3 regions of the Kitasatospora sp. NPDC059803 genome follow, and region 1 is predicted to be linked to each of the others. Evidence: riboswitches for the same ligand, from Rfam matches in the RefSeq annotation. Region 1 holds a riboswitch; each other region holds the start of a gene.
The links. A riboswitch is a leader RNA that binds a small molecule or an ion and turns the genes downstream of it on or off. The one in region 1 is predicted to bind cobalamin.
Positions count from the first base shown of each region.

Region 1 (5,441 bases):
TCCTCTTCCTTCGAATTCATGCCGCCCCGGAGCGCCGAAGCGGAGGTCGGCCTGTGGAATGCGATCCGGCGCCTGGAAGCGCTGTCCCCCACCTTCGTCTCGGTGACCTACGGCGCCGGCGGGTCGACACGGGAGCGGACGGTGAACGTCACCGGCCGCATCGCGCAGGAGACCACCCTCACGCCGACCGCCCACCTGACCGCGGTCGGCCACAGCGTCGCCGAACTGCGGAACATCCTCGGCCACTACGCTGACCAGGGCGTTCGCAACATCCTGGCGCTGCGCGGCGACCCGCCGGGCGATCCGCTGGGCACCTGGCACCGCCACCCCGACGGGGTGGAGTACGCCGCCGACCTGGTGCGGCTGATCAAGGAGTCCGGCGACTTCTGCGTCGGCGTGGCCGCGTTCCCCGACCTGCACCCGAGGTCCCCCGACTGGGATTCCGAGATCAGGCACTTCATCGAGAAATGCCGGGCCGGAGCCGACTACGCCATCACCCAGATGTTCTTCGACGTGGACAGCTACCTCCGTTTCCGGGATCGACTGGAATCGGCTGGCTGCACCGTTCCGGTCATTCCGGAGATCATGCCGGTGACCAGCATCCGGTCACTTCGGAGGATTCCGACACTGACCACCGCTGCCATTCCCGATGGGCTTTCCGAAAGCATGCTGAAGCAGCAGGACAACCCGAAGGCCGTCCGGGCGATCGGTATCGATCACGCCACCGGAATGTGCCGGCGCCTGCTCTCCGAGGGAGTTCCCGGGCTGCATTTCATGACCATGAACTTCTCCACGGTGACGACGGAGATCTACCAGAACCTCGGGCTTCCCGGGTCCGGGTGAAACCGGCCGGGCGCCGCACGGCGTGCGGGGCCCGGCCGGGTCGCGTCACCGGCGGGTCAGCCGGCGAGTTCCGCGCGCAGGCGGCGGGCGGCGCCGACGAGGCTGTCGAGCGAGGCGCGGGTCTCCGTCCAGCCGCGGGTCTTCAGGCCGCAGTCGGGGTTGACCCAGAGCCGCTCGGCGGGGATGGCGGCCAGGCCCGCGCGCAGCAGTTCCACGGCCTCCTCGGTGCTGGGGACGCGCGGGGAGTGGATGTCCCAGACGCCCGGGCCGACCTCGCGCGGGTAGCCGGCCCCGGCGAGTTCTCCGGCGACCTCCATGTGCGAGCGGGTGGCCTCCAGCGAGATGACGTCCGCGTCGAGTTCGTCGATCGCCGTCATGATCGCGCCGAACTCGGCGTAGCACATGTGGGTGTGGATCTGGGTGTCGGCGCGGACGCCCGAGGTGGCCAGGCGGAAGGACTCGGTGGCCCACGCCAGGTACGCCGGGCGGTCGGCGGCGCGCAGCGGCAGGGTCTCGCGCAGGGCCGGCTCGTCGACCTGGACGACGGCCGCGCCCGCGGCCTCCAGGTCGGTGACCTCGTCGCGCAGGGCGAGGGCGACTTGCCGCGCGGTGTCGCCGAGCGGCTGGTCGTCTCGGACGAAAGACCAGGCGAGCATCGTGACGGGGCCGGTGAGCATGCCCTTGACCGGGCGGTCGGTGAGGCCCTGCGCGTAGCGGAACCAGTCGACGGTCATCGGGTGCGGGCGGGAGATGTCCCCGGCCAGGACCGGCGGGCGCACGTACCGGGTGCCGTAGGACTGCACCCAGCCGTGCCGGGTGGCGAGGTAGCCGGTGAGCTGTTCGGCGAAGTACTGGACCATGTCGTTGCGCTCGGGCTCGCCGTGCACCAGGACGTCCAGTCCGGCCTTCTCCTGGAAGGCGATGACCTCCCGGACCTCGGTCTCCATCCGCTCCCGGTAGGCCGCCGCGTCGATCCGGCCCGCCGTGAGGTCGGCCCGGGCGACCCGCAGTTCGGAGGTCTGCGGGAACGAGCCGATGGTGGTGGTCGGCAGCAGCGGCAGGCCGAGCCGGGCGCGCTGGGCCTCGGCCCGCTGCGGGTAGGCCTGGGCGCGGCGTGCATCCGCGTCGGTGACGGCGGCGGTGCGGGCGCGCACCGCCGGGTCGTGGGTGATGGGCGAGTTGGCGCGCGAGGCGAGGTCGGCGCGGTTTGCGGCCAGGTCGGCGGCGATCGCCCCCGTGCCCTCGCGCAGGCCCCGGGCCAGCAGCGCCACCTCCCTGGCCTTCTGCTGGGCGAAGGCGAGCCAGCGCAGGATCTGCGGGTCGACGTCGCGTTCGGCGGCGGCGTCCAGCGGCACGTGCAGGAGGGAGCAGGACGGGGCGACGTCGACCCGCTCGGCGAGGCCCAGCAGGGTCGCCAGGGTGGCCAGCGACTTCTCCAGGTCGTTGATCCAGATGTTGCGGCCGTCGACCACCCCGGCGACCAGCCGCTTGCCGGGCAGCCCGCCGACGGCGGCCAGGTCGTCAAGGTTCGCCGCGGCGGGCCCCGTGAAGTCCAGCGCCAGGCCCTCGACCGGGGCCTTGGCCAGCACCGGAAGGGCCTCGCCCAGGCGGTCGAAGTAGCTCGCGACCAGCAGCTTCGGACGGTCCGCCAGGCCGCCCAGCTCACGGTAGGCGCGGGCGACGGCGTTCAGCTCGGCCGGGGTGCGGTCCTGCACCAGGGCGGGCTCGTCCAGCTGCACCCACGCGGCGCCGGCCGCCTTCAGGTCCGCCAGCAGCTGCGCGTAGACGGGCAGCAGCCGGTCCAGCAGGGTGATCGGCTGGAAGTCCTCGGCGACGCCGGGGGCGGGCTTGGCGAGCAGCAGGTAGGTGAGGGGGCCGACGAGCACGGGGCGCGCGGTGTGGCCGAGCGCCAGCGCCTCCCGGAACTCCCCGACGGCCTTGGCCGGGTTCGCGGTGAAGACGGTGTCCGGGCCGAGTTCGGGCACCAGGTAGTGGTAGTTGGTGTCGAACCACTTGGTCATCTCCAGCGGCGCGACCTCCTGGGTGCCGCGCGCCATGGCGAAGTAGCCGTCCAGCGCGTCCATTTCGACCGCATCCCGGTGCCGGGGCGGGATCGCGCCGACGGCGACCGTGGTGTCCAGTACGTGGTCGTAGAGCGAGAAGTCGCCGGTGGGCACTTCCAGGACACCGGCCCCGGCGAGCTGCGCCCAGTTCTTCCGGCGCAGGCCGACCGCCGTCTCCTGCAGGGCGTCGGCGGTGACCGTGCCCTTCCAGTAGCCCTCGACGGCCTTCTTCAGCTCCCGGCCCTGGCCCTGCCGGGGGTAGCCGTACACGGTGGCCCTGGTTGCCGCGGCTGCGGACTTCGTGGTCAAGGGACTCTCCTTCGCGAGTCTGGCTCCTCAAGTGCCCGGGGACGGGACGAGAGCGCGAAGGGATGACGAACCGGGCGGCGGCTCGCGTCGATGCGCGTGCCGGACCCGCCTGGTATGGTCGCCGACCCGCCCACGAGGTCACCGGGATATCCGCACGCGGAACGGTCCGCGGGCGGGCAACGGGCAGGTCTTCGGACTCGTGGGCGCACCGGGCCTGTTGGCGTCCGGTACCTACTGGCCATCGCTTCCCAGACCCGTCCCGGGTCCAGTGCGTATGACGGCGGTCGTTCCCACTCACCGCTGCGGGGCAGTCCCGGATTCCCACCGGGTTCCCTCTTGCGACGTCCTGTCTGGCGGGCAGGACGAACCAGCTGCGCCGCCAGCTTAGGGGCAAACCGCCGGGGCCGACGCGGAATTCACGGAAGCCGTCCGCATGGTGAGACTCCCTCGCCGCTCGCGGAGCCGTTCGCGGAGCCCCTGGCGGTGCCGTTCGCGGAGCCGATGGCCGTGCCGTTCGCGGTGACTCGTCGACCGTCCGGGGCTTCGAAGCGCACCGTGGGCTCGAAGTTGGCGCGGCGGGCCGCGCGGCGGAAGACGGTGAGGACGGCCGGGCCGACGACGAGCACGGCGGTGAAGGTGGTGACGGCCCGACCGGTGTCCCAGCCGAGCGAGGTGGCGAGGTCGAAGAGCAGGTAGCGGTGCCACTGCTCGGTGAAGGGCAGGCCCGGCAGGTAGGCGATGGAACTGTTCGGGTCGGTGGAGAACGGCCAGAAGGAGAGGTTGAGGAGGAAACCGAAGAGGTACCCGGAGAACGCCCCGTACACGGCCAGCATCGACACCTCCCAGCGCCGCCGTCGGGTTCTCGGCAGCAGCCCGGCGAGCATGCCGACGAACGCGCAGCCGAACATCTGGTACGGCATCCAGGGGCCGACGCCGCCGGTGAGCAGCGCGGAGGCGAACAGCGAGGTGCAGCCGAGGGTGAAGCCGAAACCCGGGCCGAAGACCCGGCCGGCCAGGACGAGGAGGAAGAAGACCGTCTCCACCCCGGCGGTGCCGGCGCCGAGCGGGCGCAGCCCGGCGTTGACGGCGGACAGGACGCCGAGCATGGCGAGGGCCTTGGCGTCGATGCCGCCGGCCGCGATCTCGGCGATGACGACGGCGAGCACCAGGATCAGCAGGGCGCCGAAGATCAGCGGCGGGGCGTAGGAGGAGCCGAACTTCCCGGGGGCGACGACGAACGGCCAGGTGAAGGCGACCAGGCCGATGAAGGCGGCCAGGGCCGCGACGACGCGGGCCCGGCCGGGGATCCGGACGGCGCTCACCGGGCGGCCTGCGCGGGCGCGAGGGCGGCGGCCACCTGCCGGGTGGTCAGGTAGGGCAGCGGGGCGAGGATCTTGGCGGTCTGGGGGGCGAAGGTGGGCGAGGCGACGATGACCTCGGCGGTGGGGCCGTCGGCGACGATCTCGCCCTCGGCCATCACCACCACCCGGTCGGCGGCGGCGGCGACGAACTCGACGTCGTGGGTGGAGACGACGACCGTACGGCCTTCGGCGGCGAGGGCGTCGACGATGCCGGTGAGCGCTTCCTTCGCGTGGTAGTCGAGCCCTCGGGTGGGTTCGTCCAGCAGCACCACCCTTGGCGCGGCGGCCAGTTGGATCGCCAGGACCAGGGCCAGCTTCTGGCCCTCGGAGAGGTCCCGGGGGTGGGTGCCGTCGGGGATCCCGGGGGCGAGCCGGTCGAGGATCTGCCGCGCGGTCGGGCCTGCTGCGGTCGGACCGGCTGCGGTCTGGCCGGCGGCGCTGCGGGCCTCCAGGTCGCTCTGGGCGAGTTCCTGGGCGACCGTCTCCAGGTACAGCAGGTCGGTCGGGGTCTGCGGGACGAGCCCGACGAGCTGCCGGGCCCTGGTCGCGGAGAGCCGCTTGGGGTCCGCGGCCGGCCCGCCGTCGGCGCCGAGGACCTGCACGCTGCCGCCCTGCCGGGGGCCGGAGCCCTGGAGGGCCCACAGGAGCGAGGACTTGCCCGAGCCGTTGCGCCCCATCAGCGCGGTGACCTCGCCGGCCCGCAGCTCCAGCCCGACCTCCCGGACGGCGGTGACCGGCCCGTACCGGACGACCACCCCCCGGGCGTCCAGCACCCGTTCCCCCGCCACCGCTGCCCGGCGCGGCGGAGGAACGGGCACGTCGGTGAGCCGCTCCCGCAGCGGGGCGGCGGCGCGCCGGGCGTCCC
Region 1 covers NZ_JBHWIJ010000017.1:43,298-48,738, reverse strand. The annotation lists gene metF (methylenetetrahydrofolate reductase [NAD(P)H]) at 1-843, shown strand, start outside; gene metE (5-methyltetrahydropteroyltriglutamate--homocysteine S-methyltransferase) at 900-3,215, opposite strand; cobalamin riboswitch at 3,380-3,602, opposite strand; gene ACFV6I_RS04835 (ECF transporter S component) at 3,632-4,537, opposite strand; gene ACFV6I_RS04830 (ABC transporter ATP-binding protein) at 4,534-5,441, opposite strand, start outside.

Region 2 (5,441 bases), on a different contig from region 1:
GAACTGGACGTGCACGGCCTCCTCGAACAGCTGGCGCGACAGGTACAGCCGCGCCTCCGGGGAGTTGATGTGCTTGTAGAGGCTCAGCACCACGTTGTTGGAGACGATCGAGTCCCCGGTGGCGAAGAAGGCGACCAGGCGGCCGATGAGGTGGCGCTCGCCCTCGCTGAGCTTGGCCAGGTCGGCGACGTCGGAGTGCAGGTCCACCTCCTCGACGGTCCAGGTGTTCTTGATCGCGTCCCGGTACCGGTCGTAGAACGACGGGTAGCGCATCGGGCGCAGGGTCAGCTCGAAGCCGGGGTCGAGCAGCATCTTCTCGCGGTCGGGGGTGCTCACTGGCAGGCCTCGCAGGACTCGGGGTTCTCCAGGGAGCAGGCCAGCGCGGCCTCCTCCTCCGGGGTGAGGGTCGGGGTGTTCACCGGCACGGGCGCGGACGCGGACGCGGACGCGGGCGCGGCGGCGCGGGCGGCACCGGAGGCGGCCTGGGCGATCCGGGTCGCCGGGCGCGAGCGCAGGTAGTAGGTGGTCTTGAGACCGACCTTCCACGCGTAGGCGTACATCGAGCTGAGCTTGCCGATGGTCGGCGCCGCCATGAACAGGTTCAGCGACTGGCTCTGGTCGAGGTACGGCATGCGGGCCGCGGCCAGGTCGATCAGCGCGCGCTGGGGCAGCTCCCAGGCGGTGCGGTAGAGCGAGCGGACCTCGGCGGGCAGCCAGCCCAGCTCCTGGACGGAGCCGTTGGCCTCGCGCAGGGCGTCGCGGGTCTGCTGGTCCCAGACGCCGAGCTCCTTGAGCTCGCGCACCAGGTACGGGTTGACCTGGAGGAACTCGCCGGACAGCGTCTCGCGCTTGAACAGGTTGGAGACCTGCGGCTCGATGCACTCGTAGACGCCGGCGATGGACGCGATGGTCGCGGTCGGCGCGATGGCCAGCAGCAGCGAGTTGCGCAGGCCGGTCTCGGCGATGCGGGCGCGCAGCGCGGTCCAGCGGTCGGCCCACTGCGGGGCGGCCGTCGGGAAGTGGTCGATGTGCAGTTCGCCGCGGGCGGCGCGGGTCTCGCCGTAGGCCTCGTGGCGGCCCAGCTGCTCGGCCAGGTCGGCGGAGCGCTCGTACGCGGTGAGCATGATGCGCTCGGCGATGAGGGTGGAGAGCCGCGCGGCCTCGGCGGAGTCGAAGTCGATCCGCAGCTTGAAGAAGACGTCCTGGAGGCCCATCACGCCGAGGCCGACCGGGCGCCAGCGGGAGTTGGAGGTGCCGGCCTCGGTGGTCGGGTAGAAGTTGATGTCCACCACGCGGTCGAGGAACGTCACGGCGGTGCGGACGGTGGCGTCGAGGCGCTCCCAGTCCATGGCGCCGAGCAGGTCGTCGACGGAGGCCCCGGGGGCGACGTGGGCGCCGAGGTTGACCGAGCCGAGGTTGCAGACGGCGGTCTCGGAGTCGTCCGTGACCTCCAGGATCTCGGTGCACAGGTTCGAGGAGTGCACCGTGCGGCCGGGCAGCGCGGTCTGGTTGGCGGCGCGGTTGGAGGCGTCCTTGAAGGTCATCCAGCCGTTGCCGGTCTGCGCCAGGGTGCGCATCATCCGGGCGTACAGGGTCTGCGCGGGGATGGTGCGCACGGCCTTGCCGGCCAGCTCGGCCTTGCGGTAGGCCTCGTCGAAGTCGGAGCCCCACAGGTCGACGAGCTCGGGCACGTCGGCGGGGGAGAACAGCGACCAGTCCTCGTTGGCGTTGACCCGGCGCATGAACTCGTCCGGGATCCAGTGCGCCAGGTTGAGGTTGTGGGTGCGCCGCGCCTCCTCGCCGGTGTTGTCGCGGAGCTCCAGGAACTCCTCGATGTCGGCGTGCCAGGTCTCCAGGTAGACGCAGGCCGCGCCCTTGCGGCGGCCGCCCTGGTTGACGGCGGCGACCGAGGAGTCGAGGGTGCGCAGGAACGGGACGATGCCGTTGGACTTGCCGTTGGTGCCGCGGATCAGGCTGCCGCGCGAGCGGATGCGCGAGTAGGACAGGCCGATGCCGCCGGCGTGCTTGGACAGCCGGGCGATCTGCGCGTAGCGGTTGTAGATCGAGTCCAGGTTGTCCAGCGGGGAGTCGAGCAGGTAGCAGCTCGACATCTGCGGGTGCCGGGTGCCGGAGTTGAACAGGGTCGGCGAGGAGGTCAGGTACTCCAGCCGGCTCATCAGGCCGTACAGCTCGGCGACCTCGCGCACGGACTGCTCGCTGTCGCCGACCGCCAGGCCGCAGGCGACGCGGAGCAGGAAGTGCTGCGGGGTCTCGATGACCTTGCGGGTGATCGGGTGGCGCAGCAGGTAGCGGGACTGCACGGTGCGCAGGCCGAAGTACTCGAAGCGGTCGTCGCCGTGCGCGTCGATCAGCGCGTCCAGGGCGGCGGCGTGCTTGGCGACGAAGGCGGCGGTGGTGTCACCGATCAGGCCCTCGTCGTGGCCGACGGCGATCGAGGCGGCGAAGGAGCGCGAGCCCTGGCTGTTCGCCTCGTCGACGATCTCCAGGGCGAGCAGCCGGGCGGCCAGCTTCGAGTACTGGGGGTCCTCGGCGATCATCGACGCGGCGGCGTCCACGGCCAGCCCGCGCAGCTCGGCGAAGTCCGAGCCGGCGTGGCGGCCGCGCAGCGCGGCGGCGGCGACATGGCCGGGGTCCACCTGGGGGAGATCGACGCTGCGGTCGGTGAGCAGCCGAAGAAGCGCGCCGCCGGGGTCGGAGACCGTCGGGTCGGTGGGGGCGGGGCCGGTGCCCTGGGCGGGCAGGGTGGCTGAGGCAGCGGTGGTCAAGGCGCTCTCTCCTGGCGGCGATCGGCGGCGGTGATCGGGGGGTACCGGGCCGTTCGGGGCAGGGGAGCACGGCACGTACGCAGAAAGCGTCGCGCGACAGTGGCGTCCCCGGCCCGCCCGCGAGGCCCGGAAGGTAGTTCTCGTGCTGGCGCGGCCTCTGCGGGAGGGCCCGTGCGCACACCGTCGGCAGGTACTCGGACTCGCGGTGCGGCTGCTGGAGCCGCCCGCTCACCGCTGCGGGGCAGTCCCGGATTCGCACCGGGTTCCCCTGCATCGACAGCAGGATTGAGCATACATCTTGTGGTGTCTCTCTGATGCGACCCCACATGTAGTACGGCGCGGTGTGTCGGCGCGATAACCGGGGGTGCTGGGAGGGGGCGGGTCGTGGCCTTGGGGCGCCTCGGATCCGGGCTCCCGGGGCCCTGGTTCCGGGCTCCGGCGTCCTGGTTTCGATACGGAACGGTCACCGGGCGGACCGGCTGGCGGGGGCATGCCCTACGATCTGGGCGCATGAGCGAGCGAAGCGCCGAGGGGCGCGTTTCGCGAAGCGATCATCGAGCGAAGCGAGGGGGCGCGTGAGCGACGGAACTGGCGCACCCGGGCAGGGTCCGCAGGGAACGCCTCCCACCGGGCCGGGGGACGCGCACGGTCAGCAGCCGCCGGTGGTGCCCGGTCCGGTGTTGCCGCCGAGCGGGGGCTTCGGGCCGCCGCCGGCCTCGTACGGACCTCCGGTGCCGCCCGCGCAGCCGGTGGCGCAGCCCGGTCCGCCGGGGCAGCCTCCGCTGCCGCAGCCGGGCCAACCGGGGCAGCAGCTGCCGCCGCAGTGGCAGCCGAACCCCCAGCCGCATCCCCAAGGGCACCCGCAGGCGCACCCGCAGCCGTACCCGCAGCCCCAGGCGCCGCAGCGCGCCGAGCCGAACTGGCAGGCGCTGGCGGACCGCAACGCGGCGGACGACAAGCGCCGCCGCCGGTTGCGGGCCCTCGGCGTGGCGGTCGCGGTCGTCCTGGTCGGCGGCCTGGTCGCGGGCGGGACGGTGCTGCTGACGAAGGGCGACGGCGACAAGCCGCCCACCGGGCCGACCGCCTCGGCCTCCAACCGGCCGTCCTCCGCCGCGCCGAGTGCCGCACCGAGTGCCGCCCAGAGCGCCGCGCCAAGTGCCGCCGGCACCCCGGGCGGCGCGCCGGACGACCCGTCGAAGCCGATCTGGGAGGCCGCCACCGACCCGGCACCACAGGACGCGGGGGCGCTGTTCTCCGCACTCCAGGTGACGGTCAACGGCGCCACCTGGAACCGGACCTTCGTCTCGCTGGACTCGCCCTGCTGGGACGGGAACTCGACGACCGGCGGGCTCGGCAAGGTCCTCGGTGACCAGGGCTGCCAGAAGGTGCTCCGGGCGACCTACGTCTCCGGCGACAGCGCGGTGACCGTCGGCGTCGCGGTCTTCGACCACAAGATCCAGGCCGAGACCTCGATGAAGAGTTACACCGGCCACCTCAAGGGCGCCGTCGCGCCGGGCGCGCCGGCCTTCTGCGCCACGCCGGGCTGCACCAACACGCACAACACCCTGGGCCGGTACGCCTACTTCACGGTCGAGGGCTCGGCGAAGGGCGGCGACACCGCTGACGCCGCCGCCACCGCGGCGGCCGCCGGCTTCGGCGAGCACGTGAAGGGCCAGCTGCTCCAGCGCGCCAAGGCCGCGTCCGCGGCCGCGCCGGGTGCGCCGGGGGCCGCCGCGGCCGGCTGATCCGCCGTGACACTCCGGCCCCGGCGGGTTCGCTCGCCGGGGCCGGGGGAGTGTGGCAGGCTCTCGGGGCAGTCATTCGCACGAGTGTTCCGGTTGTGTCCGCCTGGGCCGGTGCCGGCGAGCAACCGGAGGAGCGGTCCGTGGCCCTGCCCAGAGCCCTGCGCGGCAAGCCCGCCGTCCTGGCCGCGGCCGGGGTCGTGGTGGCCGCGGGCGCCGTGGCGCTGTTGCAGCGTGACGGCCGGGCCGACGGCGAACAGCCCGCCCGCGTCCCGGTGGCGGTCGGTTTCTCCGGCCGCACCCTGCCGCCGGAGGTCGGCCGGGACCTGCTCGCCCGGGACCCGCAGGCCTCGCCGAACGCCCGGGCCGTCCAGCAGCTGCTCGCCGACCTGGAGGGGCAGGCCCGCACCGGGCAGAGCGGCGGGACGGTGATCGGCCAGCACGTCGAGGCGCACAACGAGCGCAACAACCCCGAGTACGGCGACTACCGCGGCACCAAGCAGGTCGGCTACTACTACAAGAAGGCCGCCGACCTCACCGGCAAGCTGCCCGGCTTCGTTGAGACCGACCTCGGCCCCGGCTACGGCCAGACCGGCTGGGGCGTCGGCGACCCGCGCTCCTACTCGGCCGGCCGGTGGCCCACCTGCCGGGCCGGCTGGCAGTACACCGACGACGCCGTCGACCTGCTCTCCGCCGTCTGGTCCGGCCACCCGCGCGCCGACGACGGCAGCTACGGCACGGCCGGCGTCCAGCACAACTGCGACGGCACCACCACCGAACTGCCCGACAACGGCGGGGGGCCGGCCGGGATCGTCGGCATGTCCTTCCACCAGCCCTACCCCGGTTCGGACGTCAAGTCCTTCGAGCAGGTGCTCTGTTCGAACTCCCCGGCCGCCAAGGACAAGGGCTGGTT
Region 2 covers NZ_JBHWIJ010000088.1:20,663-26,103, reverse strand. The annotation lists partial or broken gene ACFV6I_RS16705 (ribonucleotide-diphosphate reductase subunit beta) at 1-336, opposite strand, end outside; gene ACFV6I_RS16700 (ribonucleoside-diphosphate reductase subunit alpha) at 333-2,762, opposite strand; cobalamin riboswitch at 2,954-3,096, opposite strand; gene ACFV6I_RS16695 (hypothetical protein) at 3,518-4,531, shown strand; gene ACFV6I_RS16690 (glycoside hydrolase family 26 protein) at 4,672-5,441, shown strand, end outside.
Region 2: linked by a shared signal. The riboswitch ahead of ACFV6I_RS16700 (ribonucleoside-diphosphate reductase subunit alpha) and the one ahead of metE (5-methyltetrahydropteroyltriglutamate--homocysteine S-methyltransferase) in region 1 are both predicted to bind cobalamin.

Region 3 (5,441 bases), on a different contig from region 1:
AGCAACTGAGGTGCCTGGTCCACCGCCTGGCCGGCCAGCACCGCGAACACGCCCCGCAGGGCGGCCGGCGGCACCGGGGCCAGCAGCGTCCAGGCGTCGAACAGCGCCGACCAGCCGCGGACCACCGCCTCGTCGTCGTGCTCCCAGGCGTGCAGGCGCCAGCCCGGGACCGCACCGCCGTCCCTGGCCTCCACCAGGCCGACCAGCAGTGCCTGCCCCCACGCCTTGGCGGCGGCGCCGACCGTCATGGCCAGCGCCCGACCCGCCGCACGGGCGTCGTCGGGCAGCAGCTCGCCCCGCTTGTCGACCTCTTCCAGGTCCCCCGCCCAGCGGGCGATCCGGACGGCGTCCACCAGCATCCGGCGGGCCAGCGGCGCCAGCTCGGCCGGCGCGGGGAAGCCCTCCGGTACGGGAACCCTCCCCCGACCGGGCGCCGCAGCGGGCCCTCGTCGGCGGGGTACCCCGGCCCCGCCCGGCTTGCCGGCGGCGGGCCGGTGGGCCGTACCGGGGAGACGGGTCACCGTCGCACCAGTACCGATCGTCGGAGGGAGCGGGGCATCACGGTCGCGCGGATTCCGAGACGTCACGTCGAGCAGTCTTCCCCTTGTACCGGCCTTCTGTCACATCCGGTTGGCTGTACGGACGGGCGGCCGTCGACGGCGCCTCCCCAAGATCGGGCAACAATCGGGCAACAGAGGCAAACCGCCTGGCCGGAAACAGGTGGCGGGGGCATGCCATCCCGGCTCAACCCTTGCGGCGGCGGTCGCGCTACCCGCCCGACCGGTCACACTCCGTGGCTGACGGGTGAGGTCCGGGTTTCGTACAGAGGCCCTGTCGGTGTGACTTCTCGTGCGGGGGGGCTGGGTTCAGAGAAGGGGGGTGAGCCAGCGGCGGAGGAGTTCGGTGTAGTGGGTGGGGGCCGAGTTCCAGAGGGTGGCGTGGTCGGCGCCCGGGAAAGGCCGGAGGCTGACCACGCCGGGGCGGGCGGCGGCGAGGCGCTCGGCGGCGCGGAACGGGGCGACCTGATCGTCGGGGCTGTGCAGGAGGAGGGTGGGGACACGCAGGTCGGCGCCCTCGGCGATGCGGCTGAAGTCGGCGAGGTCGACGCCGGTGCGGCCCTCGGCCGCGAGGGCGCCGAGCTCGGCGGCGGCGCCGGTGTAGCCGGCCCGGGCGGCGCCGCGGCGGGCGGTGGCGGGCAGGTCGAGGACCGGCGAGTCCAGGACGAGGCCGCTGATGGCGTGGGCCCAGGCGGAGCGGGAGGCCGTCTGGAGGGCCATGGTGGCGCCGAGGGACCAGCCGTACAGGATGACCCGGCCGGCGCCGCTGTCGAGGGCGAGCCGGACCGCCGACTCGACGTCGCGCCACTCGGTCTCGCCGAAGTGGCCGAGCCCGTCCGGCGAGGCGGGGGCGCCCTGGTCGCCCCGGTAGGTGACGGCGAGGGCGGGCAGGGCGAGGCGGTCGAGGACGGGGAGGACCGGGAGGGTCTGCTGCCGGTCGGCGCCGGGGCCGTGGACGAGGATCACCCAGGTGCCGCGTTTGCCGTCGAGGCGCCAGGCGGGGAGCGCGCCGAGTTCGCCGTCGGCGGCGGTGTCGGTGAAGGGGAGGCCGAGCGCCTCCGTGGGGTCGCCGAGGTGGACGCGGGGGGTGAAGCGGACCTCGGTGCCGGGGGTGAGGGTGCCCCGGTCGGCGCGGACGAGGCGGCGGGTGACACCGTTCTCGTCGCTGTGCAGGACGTCCTCGACGACGGCGTGGCCGTGGTCGTCCCACTCCACGGCCCATCGGCCGGGGCGCAGGCTCTCGGGGCGGCGGTTGAAGGTGATCCGGCCCGCGGCGAGGCTCCGCACCAGGACGGGGCCCGACTCCCGGACGGCGCTCGCCGGGTGGACCAGCCGTTCGGAGGCCCGACGGCCGATCACCAGGACGGCGGCCCCGGCGCCGACGACGGCGGCCGCCACGACGGCCGCGGTTCCCCAACGCATATCGCTCCCCGCTCTGCTGGTCTTGGCTGGTCTTGGACCGGACGGTGTCCGGGCGGTGTCCGGGCGCTGCTCGGACGGTGTTCGGGCACCAGTTCACCGGGGGGCCGCGCGGGCGGCCACCGGGCTGGGCCGTCCGGGGTACGGCGGGGCGTCGGGCAGGGCGGGGCGTCAGGCGGGCGGGGCGTCGGGCGGGGCGGGCCTCGGGCGGGCGAGAACGGCACCGGCGACAGGGCTCCGAGGTGTGACCAACCCCTCCGTGACCTCGGTTGACTCCCGGTTCGGCCGCGTGATGGGATCCTGGGGCCAAACGGAGGCATGCAGAGGAAGCCGGTGCGAGTCCGGCGCGGTCCCGCCACTGTCACCGGGGAGCACGCTCGGAACATTGCCACGGCGGACCGTCAGAAGCCGCTGGAAGGCCCGGGGGTGCGTCCGACCCGGAAGCCAGGAGACTCTCGCCCCCGGTACGTCGATCCAGGGCGCGGACCCTGAGTGAGGACACGCACGCGATGCAGGCTGCCCCGACCCGCCGGACCCGACGCGGCCTTCCGCCGAACCCGCCGTGCGCCCGCTGACCCGCGCCGCCGCGTTCGCGCTCGGCGCCGCCGCGGGCTTCGCCGCGGACGCCCGCTTCGCCGACCCCCGGCGCGGCCACCCGGTGGCCGTCTTCGGCCGCGCGGCGACCCGGCTGGAGCGGCGGGTGTGGCAGGACGACCGGGTGGCCGGCGCCGGGTACACGGCGCTGTGCGTGGGCGCGGTCGCGGCCGGCGCGGTGGCCCTGGACCGTACGGTGGGCCGGCGTCCGCTGGGCCGGGCCGCGCTGGCGGCCGCCGCGACCTGGACGGTGCTGGGCGGCACCTCGCTGACCCGGGAGGCGCGCACCATCGGCCGGTCGCTGGCCACGGGCGACCTGACGGCCGCGCGGGAACGGCTGCCGCACCTGTGCGGGCGGGATCCGAGCGCGCTGGACGGGCCGCAGATCGCCCGCGCGGTGGTCGAGTCGGTCGCCGAGAACACGGCGGACGCCGTGGTGAACGCGCTGGTCTGGGGCACGCTGGCGGGCACGCCGGGGCTGCTGGCGTTCCGCGCGGTGAACACGCTGGACGCGATGGTCGGCCACCGCTCGCCGCGGTACGCCCGGTTCGGCTGGGCCTCGGCCCGGCTGGACGACGTGGCGGGCTGGCCGGGCGCCCGGCTGACGGCGCTGCTCACGGTGGCCGCCGCGCCGCAGCCGAAAACGGCCTGGCGGGTCTGGCGGCGGGACGGTTCGGCGCACCCGAGCCCGAACGCGGGCCAGGCGGAGGCGGCCTTCGCGGGCGCGGTGGGCGTCCGGCTGGGCGGGACCCTCCAGTACGGGGAGCGGGTGGAGCACCGGCCGGTGCTGGGCGCGGAGTTGCGCCCGGTGACGGTGGACGACATCGAGCGGGCCTGCGTGCTCTCCCGGCGGGTGGGCGCGCTGGCCCTGGGTACGACGGTCGCGGGGCACGTCGCGCTGCGCTTGCTGACGACACGGTGGAGGGGAAGGGCATGAGCAACGCACTGCTGGTCGCCGGGACGACCTCGGACGCGGGCAAGAGTGTGGTGACCGCGGGCATCTGCCGCTGGCTGGCCCGGCAGGGGGTGCGGGTCGCGCCGTTCAAGGCTCAGAACATGTCGCTGAACTCCTTCGTCACCGCCGACGGCGCCGAGATCGGCCGGGCGCAGGCGATGCAGGCGCAGGCGGCCCGGGTGGAGCCGGAGGCGGCGATGAACCCGGTGCTGCTGAAGCCGGGCGCGGACGGCCGCAGCCAGGTGGTGCTGCTGGGCCGGCCGGTCGCCGAGGTGGGCGCGCTGGACTACCGCGAGCGCAAGCCCGTCCTGCTGGAACGGTCGCTGGAGTGCCTGGCGGATCTGCGCCGCCGCTACGAGGTGGTGGTCTGCGAGGGCGCCGGTTCGCCCGCCGAGATCAACCTGCGGGACCGGGACATCGCCAACATGGGCCTGGCGACGGCCGCCGGGCTGCCGGTGGTGGTGGTCGGGGACATCGACCGCGGCGGCGTCTTCGCGGCGATGTACGGGACGCTGGCGCTGCTGTCGGCGCAGGACCAGCGGCACGTGGCGGGCTGGTTCGTCAACAAGTTCCGCGGCGACGCGCGGCTGCTGGCGCCCGGCCTGGACATGCTGCACGGGCTGACCGGCCGTCCGGTGCTCGGCACCCTGCCGATGCTGCCGGGCCTGTGGCTGGACGCCGAGGACTCGCTGGACCTGTCCACGGTGGTGGACCGGGTCGACGGCCGCGGCCCGCTCGGGGCGGACGTACTGCGGGTGGCCGTGGTGCGCTTCCCCCGACTGTCGAACTTCACCGACCTGGACGCCCTGGCGCAGGAGCCCGGCGTGCTGGTGCGCTGGGTGACCCGGCCGGAGGAACTGGCCGACGCCGACCTGGTGGTGCTGCCCGGCACCCGGGCCACCGTGGCCGACCTGGCCTGGCTGCGCGAACGCGGCCTGGAGCCGGCGCTGAAGGCGCGGACGGCGGCCGGGCTGCCGGTCCTCGGGGTGTGCGGCGGCTACCAGATGCTGGCGCGCGGGATCGAGGACGAGGTGGAGTCCGGGGCCGGCTCGGTCGAGGGCCTGGGCCTGCTGCCGACGCACGTGCGGTTCGGCGCCGAGAAGGTGCTGGCGCGCCCGGTCGGCACGGCGTACGGGCAGCGGGTCGAGGGGTACGAGATCCACCACGGGGTGGTGGCCGTGGAGGGGGGCGAGCCGTTCTTCTCCGATGACGACGGGCACGGCCTGGACGGCTGCCGGGTCGGCCCGGTGTGGGGCACGACCTGGCACGGCGCGCTGGAGAACGACGACTTCCGTCGTGAACTCCTGCGCGAGGTCGCCGCGTTGGCGGGCCGGGCGTTCGTGCCGGCGCCGGACACCTCGTTCGCCGAGGCGCGCGAGGCCCGGCTGGACCGGCTGGGCGACCTGATCGAGGAGCACGCGGACACCGACGCGCTGTGGAAGCTGATCGAGGGCGGGGTGCCGGCGGCCGGATCGCTGCCGTTCCTGGCGCCCGGGGCACCTGGGGAGTATGCATGAGTGACGTCCGCTATCCGTTCACCGCGATCGTCGGCATGCCCGACCTGCGGCTCGGCCTGCTGCTCAACGCGGTCTCGCCAGCCGTGGGCGGCGTGCTGGTGCGCGGCGAGAAGGGCACCGCGAAGTCGACCATGGTGCGCGCGCTGGCCGGCCTGCTGCCGACCCTCGCGGCCGTCGACGGCTGCCGGTTCGCCTGCGACCCGTCCGCGCCGGACCCGCAGTGCCCGGACGGGCCGCACGACCGCCCCTCCGCATCCGAACGCCCCGCCCAGCTGGTCGAGTTGCCGGTCGGCGTGGCCGAGGACCGGATCGTCGGCTCGCTCGACCTGGAACGGGCGCTCGCCGAGGGCGTCAAGGCGTACGAGCCGGGGCTGCTCGCCAAGGCGCACCGCGGCGTGC
Region 3 covers NZ_JBHWIJ010000075.1:17,765-23,205, forward strand. The annotation lists gene ACFV6I_RS15005 (hypothetical protein) at 1-521, opposite strand, end outside; gene ACFV6I_RS15010 (alpha/beta hydrolase family protein) at 867-1,979, opposite strand; cobalamin riboswitch at 2,299-2,431, shown strand; gene ACFV6I_RS15015 (cobalamin biosynthesis protein) at 2,539-3,507, shown strand; gene ACFV6I_RS15020 (cobyric acid synthase) at 3,504-5,042, shown strand; gene ACFV6I_RS15025 (putative cobaltochelatase) at 5,039-5,441, shown strand, end outside.
Region 3: linked by a shared signal. The riboswitch ahead of ACFV6I_RS15015 (cobalamin biosynthesis protein) and the one ahead of metE (5-methyltetrahydropteroyltriglutamate--homocysteine S-methyltransferase) in region 1 are both predicted to bind cobalamin.